DNA from 2 places in the Streptomyces xiamenensis genome. Region 2 is predicted to be linked to the other one. Evidence: riboswitches for the same ligand, from Rfam matches in the RefSeq annotation. Region 2 holds a riboswitch; the other holds the start of a gene.
What was found. A riboswitch is a leader RNA that binds a small molecule or an ion and turns the genes downstream of it on or off. The one in region 2 is predicted to bind glycine.
Positions count from the first base shown of each region.

Region 1 (3,391 bases), 4.2 Mb from region 2:
ATCGCCGGGGTCGCCCTGCCCAACCCGGCCAGCGAGGGGCTGCACCGGTCGCTGGGGTTCCGGCAGGTGGGGACGTTCCGGGAGAACGGCTACAAGATGGGGTCCTGGCGCGATGTGAGCTACTGGCAGCGGCCGCTGGCGGCGCACTCCGGCGCGCCGGCCCCGACCGCGCCGGCCCCGACCGCGCCGGTGCCCGCCGCTCAGGAGGCGGTGGGCGCCGAGTAGAAGGGGCGGGCCCTGGCGCGCAGCCACAGGGCGACCGGATCGTACGCGTCCGCCATGGCCACCGTGGCCACCGCGAGCCCGTCCGGGACGGCCTCGACGGCCCGTGCCATCATCCGGCGCACCGACTCCGCCGCCTCCCCCGGATCGTCCACCTCCAGGCCGATCACCAGGTAGGCGCTGCCCACGGCGGGCCGCACCCAGCCGCGCCGCAGGCTGCGCAGCACGGGGGTACGGCGTGCCTCGTCGGCGAGCCGCCGGTAGAAGGGCTCCGCGGGCGCGGTCGGCTCGGTGATCACCAGCGGGCCGGCCGGCAGCCGGTCCAGGCCGCCGGCGATCCGGCGCAGATCGGCCCAGGGGACGCCGAGGCCGCCGCCGGGGGTGTGCGGGTTGAGCCACAGCCCCCAGTGGTCGGGGTACAGGGCGGCGGCGATGTCCCGGCCGCCGATCACCTCGTGGTCCCGGGGCCAGCCGCTGGCGGCCAGCTCGGCGGGCGAGGTGACGGCCGGCGCGTAGCCGTGGCCGGCGACCTCGACGCTGCCGTACTGGGCGTCCGGGTCGCCGGGCCGGCCGTGCCACAGCAGCATCCACACCTCGCCGTGCGCGAGCGCGCCCAGCAGCGTCTCGTAGATGTCCGGGCGGTCGGCCGTCACCCGGGGAAGCAGTTCCTCGATCGCCCCCTGGGCTTCGGTCATGCGTCCCGCCGGTAGAACGGCTGCACGCTGTGGCGCAGCCAGTCCACGACGGGGTCGGTCACCGCGTCCAGCAGCACCAGCTGGACCGGCCAGGGCACCGCGCCGCGCGCCAGGGCGCGGCCCAGCGCGTCGTGGCTGCCGATCCGGTACTCCTCGGCCAGTGCGTCCAGCTCCAGGCCGATGAACAGCGCCGGGGCGCCGCCCTCCGCGCTGGCCAGGCCACGCCGCGCGGTGCGCACGTACGGCAGCGCGGACAGCTCGCCGGCCGCCGCCGCCAGGAAGTCGACGGGCTCCTGCTGCCAGTCCGGCTCGAACAGGCGCATCCGGGCGCCGGAGGGCGCCCCGGGCACGCGCTCGCCCGGGGTGTCCCGGCACAGCTGGGCCACGCCTTCCGGCGGGACCGGGACGCCGACGGTGCCGCCCGGGTTGACGGCGAGGCCGGCCTGCGGCGGCAGTCCGCGGGCGAACTCCTTGACGGGGGCGACGGTGAAGGACATGTGGGTGCCGACCACGAGCCGGAACTGTTCCGCGGAGCTGAAGACCGGGACGTACACCCCGCCGTCCAGCTCGATCGTCGGCAGGTCCAGGCTGCGGCTGTCCGGGCCGCCGCCCTCCGGCAGCGGCACCCACACCGGGCTGCGGCCCAGCACCTGGAGCAGCCGCGGCGCGGCGTCCGGCACGCCGACCGAGGCGGCCAGCGCGTGCTCCAGCTCATTGCCCGGCCAGCCGCCCCCGCCGGCCGCCCCCGTGTCGACGCCGCCGTCCTGCCCGGGCGCGGAGCCCTGCCAACGCTCGTTCATCTCGTCCCACCACCATCTGATCCGGATCTGTAGGGCACCCTAATGGCTCAGTGCAGGCCGTCATGCGATGATGAGCCGCACAACAACCGCAGGACAATCGAACAATGGCCGTTCGACCACGCGCGGGAGAGTTCCCGGTCCAGCACCGGGGCGCCGAAGGAGCAAGTCCTCCCTTGAATCTCTCAGGCCCCGATACCGCGCGCGGAAGGCGAATCTGAAAAGCGGGCCCCCGAACGGGCCCCACCCACGGTGCAAGCCGCAAGGCGAACCTCTCAGGTGCCGATGACAGATGGGGAGGGCGAGCCGTATCCGCGCGACCGCGCACCGCCCGCCGCCCGTACCCTCTGGAGCCACCTCATGACGTCCCGTATCACCGCGCTCGACGCCCTCCACCGCGAGCTGGGCGCCACCATGACCGACTTCGCCGGGTGGCAGATGCCGCTGCGGTACGGCAGTGAGCGCGCCGAGCACCAGGCGGTGCGCACCGCCGCCGGCCTGTTCGACCTCTCCCACATGGGCGAGATCGCGGTCACCGGGCCGCACGCCGGGCGGCTGCTGGACCACGCGCTCGTCGGCAAGCTGTCGGCGCTGGCGGTGGGCCGAGCCCGGTACACGATGATCTGCGACGCCGAGGGCGGCATCCTGGACGACCTGATCGTCTACCGGCTGGCGGACGAGCACTACATGGTGGTCGCCAACGCCGCCAACGCGCAGACCGTGCTGGACGCGCTGACCACCCGCGGCGAGGGCTTCGAGGCCCAGGTGCGGGACGACCGGGACGCGTACGCGCTGATCGCCGTGCAGGGCCCGGCCTCGCCCGCGATCCTGGGCTCGCTCACCGACGCCGACCTGGCCGGCCTGAAGTACTACGCGGGCCTGCCGGGCACCGTCGCGGGCCGGCCCGCGCTGATCGCCCGCACCGGGTACACCGGCGAGGACGGCTTCGAGCTGTTCGTCGCGCCGCGGGACGCCGAGCCGCTGTGGCGGGCCCTGACGGAGGCGGGCGCCCCGTACGGTCTGGTGCCCTGCGGCCTGTCCTGCCGCGACACGCTGCGCCTGGAGGCGGGGATGCCGCTGTACGGGCACGAGCTGACCGCCGCGACCACCCCCTTCGACGCGGGGCTCGGCCGGGTGGTGAAGTTCGACAAGGACGGCGATTTCGTGGGCCGGGCGCCGCTGGAGGCGGCGGCCGAGCGGGCGCAGAGCGACCCGCCGCGCCGCCTGGTCGGCCTGGTCGGCGCGGGCCGCCGGGTGCCGCGGGCCGGCTACCAGGTGGTGGACGGGGCGGGCACGGTGATCGGCGAGGTCACCTCCGGCGCCCCCTCCCCCACCCTGGGTTCGCCGATCGCCATGGCATACGTGGACGCCGCGCACGCCGCGCCCGGCACCGACGGGGTCGCGGTGGACATCCGCGGCGCCCGGGAGCCGTTCGCGGTCGTGGCGCTGCCCTTCTACCGGCGCGAGAAGTAACGTGCCGGGGCGCCGCCCCGGCACCGCGCCCCCACCCGTACGCCGCGCCCCCTCATCCCCCGCTTTCCTCCCGCATTGTCACCATCGAGGAGAATCGATCCCATGAGCAACCCTGTCGAGCTGCGCTACAGCAAGGAACACGAGTGGCTGTCGGCCGTCCAGGACGGTGTCGCCACGGTCGGCATCACCGCCTACGCCGCCGAC
Region 1 is NZ_CP009922.3:4,587,081-4,590,471, reverse strand. It holds gene SXIM_RS21285 (GNAT family N-acetyltransferase) at 1-225, shown strand, start outside; gene SXIM_RS21280 (enhanced serine sensitivity protein SseB C-terminal domain-containing protein) at 201-917, opposite strand; gene SXIM_RS21275 (enhanced serine sensitivity protein SseB) at 914-1,717, opposite strand; glycine riboswitch at 1,831-1,925, shown strand; glycine riboswitch at 1,927-2,016, shown strand; gene gcvT (glycine cleavage system aminomethyltransferase GcvT) at 2,075-3,187, shown strand; gene gcvH (glycine cleavage system protein GcvH) at 3,290-3,391, shown strand, end outside.
Region 1: another riboswitch for glycine. It lies ahead of gcvT (glycine cleavage system aminomethyltransferase GcvT); the one in region 2 lies ahead of gcvP (aminomethyl-transferring glycine dehydrogenase).

Region 2 (3,391 bases):
GGGTGCACGCGATGGCCCTGGGAATCGACGACCGTCCGGTGGTCGCCGAGCGCGACGCCAAATCGGTCTCGGTGGAGGACACCTTCGACGTGGACCTCACCGACCGGGCCCGGGTGCGCCACGAGGTGGACCGGCTGGCCGAGCGGTGCGTACGGCGGCTGCGCGAGCACGGCCGCTCCGGGCGCACCGTGGTGCTGAAGGTACGCAGCCACGACTTCTCCACCCTGACCCGCTCGGACACGCTGCGCGGGCCCACCGACGATCCGGCGGTGGTGCGGGAGCTGGCCGCGCGGCTGCTGGAGGGGGTGGACACCACCAACGGTGTCCGGCTGCTGGGGGTGGGCGTCACCGGACTGGCGGATTTCACCCAGGAGGATCTGTTCGCGCAGGCGGGCGCGAGGGCCGAGGGCGAGGAGGACGGCGGTGACAGCGCGCCCGAGCGGGCGGACCCCGCCGGGGCCGCCCCGGAGGCCGGGCCGGCCCCCGACCGCCGGTGGCTTCCCGGCCTGGACGTGGAGCACACCGGGCACGGCCCCGGCTGGGTGCAGGGCAGCGGCGTCGGGCGGGTCACCGTGCGGTTCGAGACGCCGGGCTCCGCGCCGGGCCGGGTGCGGACTTTCGCGGTGGACGATCCGGAGCTCAGCCGCTCCGGCCCGCTGCCGCTGACCGGCGGCCCTCAGCGCTCCTCGTCCGGCGGCGAGGCCAGCCGGCCGAAGTCCTGATCGGGCGGCGTGGCGTCATCCTCGGGCGCCGCCATCGGCACGTCGAGACCGTAGTGGTGGTACAGCTGCAGCTCCTGCTCGGGGGAGAGGTGCCGCCCCACCCCGAAGTCCGGCGCGTCCTTGATCAGCGCCCGGTCGAAGGGCACCCGCAGGGACTCCTCGACCAGCTCGCTGGGCTCCAGGGGCACGAACGCGTCCCGGCTGAAGAGTCCGGTGCGCACAGCCGCCCATTCGGGTGCACCGGTCGCGTCATCCAGATAGACCTCGTCCACCGTGCCGATCTTTGCTCCGTTCCGGTCGAACGCCTTGCGTCCGATCAGGCTGCGGGGATCGATATCGGTCTGCACGGTTCCTCCCACGGTTCATCACTGCCGGGCCGCACGCCCCTTCGCCTTCACGTAACGGCACATACCCGGAGTCGGCCAGTCGAGTCCACCGGCACCGGGAGCGGGGCTCCCTCTCCATGTTCGCAGCCCGAAGGCCGCTGGTAGGCTCGAAAACGGTTGACGACCTCGTGCGGGAGAGTCCACCGGTCCTGTGGCCGGCGGCGCCGAAGGAGCAAATCCTCCCCGGAATCTCTCAGGCCCCCGTACCGCACGGGCGAAACCACTCTGGAAAGCAGGGTGACGGCCGGACATCCGTCCCGGCCCCGCCCTCACCGACGGTGAAAGCCGTGCCAACGCCCGACGGGGCGGCGGCGCGGTGAAGCTCTCAGGTCGACATGACAGAGGGGGAGGCCGCAGCAGGCACCGCCCGGTGGTTGCGGGTCCCAGCGACCAGGAGGCCCCCAGATGTCCGAACGCCCACTCCCGCTCAGCGCACTGGAGCACGGCTCGCCGTTCGCGGCCCGCCACATCGGCCCCGACGCCACCGACCGGGCGAAGATGCTCGCCCAGGTCGGCTTCGGCTCCCTCGACGAGCTGACCTCGGCCGCCGTGCCCGCCTCCATCGCCGGCTCCGGACCGCTGCGGCTGCCGCAGGCCCGTTCGGAGGCCGCCGTGCTGGCCGAACTGCGCGCGCTGGCCGACCGCAACCAGGTCCTGACCTCCATGATCGGCCTGGGCTACTACGGCACGTTCACCCCGCCGGTCATCCTGCGCAACGTCATGGAGAACCCCGCCTGGTACACGGCGTACACGCCCTACCAGCCGGAGATCTCCCAGGGCCGCCTGGAGGCCCTGCTGAACTTCCAGACCGTGGTCTCCGAGCTCACCGGGCTGCCCACCGCCGGCGCCTCGCTGCTGGACGAGGGCACCGCCGCCGCCGAGGCCATGGCGCTGTCGCGGCGGGTGGGCAAGGTCAAGCAGGGCGTCTTCCTGGTCGACGCCGACACCCTGCCGCAGACCGTCGCCGTGCTGCGCACCCGCGCCGAGCCCACCGGGGTCGAGGTGGTGGTCGCCGACCTGACCGAGGGCATCCCGCGGGAGGCCGCCGAGCGCGGGATCTTCGGCGTCCTGCTCCAGTACCCGGGGACCGGCGGCGCGGTGCGCGACCCGCGCCCGGTCATCGAGCGCGCCCACGAGCTGGGGGCGGTCGTCACCGTCGCCGCGGATCTGCTCGCCCTCACCCTGCTCGCCTCGCCGGGCGAGCTGGGCGCGGACATCGCGGTGGGCACCAGCCAGCGGTTCGGCGTGCCGATGGGCTTCGGCGGCCCGCACGCCGGCTACATGGCGGTCCGCGAGGCGTACGCCCGCAGCCTGCCGGGACGCCTGGTGGGCGTCTCCCGGGACGCGGACGGCAAGCGCGCCTACCGGCTGGCGCTGCAGACCCGCGAGCAGCACATCCGCCGGGAGAAGGCCACCAGCAACATCTGTACGGCGCAGGTGCTCCTGGCCGTGATGGCCGGCATGTACGCCGTGTACCACGGCCCCCAGGGGCTGGCGGACATCGCGCGCCGCACCCACCGCTACGCCGCGCTGCTGGCCGCCGGGCTGCGCGCGGGCGGCGTCGAGGTGGTGCACGGGGCGTTCTTCGACACCGTCACCGCCCGGGTTCCGGGCCGCGCGGAGCAGATCGTGGCCGCCGCCCGCGAGGCGGGCGTCAATCTGCGCCAGGACGGGTCCGACCTGGTCGGCATCGCCTGCGACGAGACCACCACCCGCGCGGAACTGGCCGCCGTGTGGGCCGCCTTCGGCGTGGACGGCGCGCACACCGACATCGACGCGCTGGACGCCGCGACGCCGGACGCGCTGCCCGGCGCGCTGCTGCGCACCGACGAGTACCTCAGCCACCCGGTGTTCCACCAGCACCGTTCCGAGACCGCGATGCTGCGCTATCTGCGGCGTCTGGCCGACCGGGACTACGCGCTGGACCGCGGCATGATCCCGCTGGGCTCGTGCACCATGAAGCTCAACGCCACCGTCGAGATGGAGCCGGTCACCTGGCCGCAGTTCGCCGCGCTGCACCCGTTCGCGCCGATCGAGCAGGCCGAGGGCTACCGCACCCTGATCCGCGAACTGGAGGACGGGCTCGCCGAGATCACCGGTTACGACAAGGTCTCGCTGCAGTCCAACGCCGGGTCGCAGGGCGAGCTGGCCGGGCTGCTCGCGGTGCGCGCCTACCACCGCGCGAACGGTGACCCGCAGCGCACCGTGTGCCTGATCCCCTCCTCGGCGCACGGCACCAACGCCGCCAGCGCCGTGATGGCCGGGATGAAGGTGGTCGTGGTG
Region 2 is NZ_CP009922.3:338,241-341,631, reverse strand. It holds gene SXIM_RS01440 (DNA polymerase IV) at 1-722, shown strand, start outside; gene SXIM_RS01435 (PRC-barrel domain-containing protein) at 677-1,081, opposite strand; glycine riboswitch at 1,230-1,327, shown strand; gene gcvP (aminomethyl-transferring glycine dehydrogenase) at 1,514-3,391, shown strand, end outside.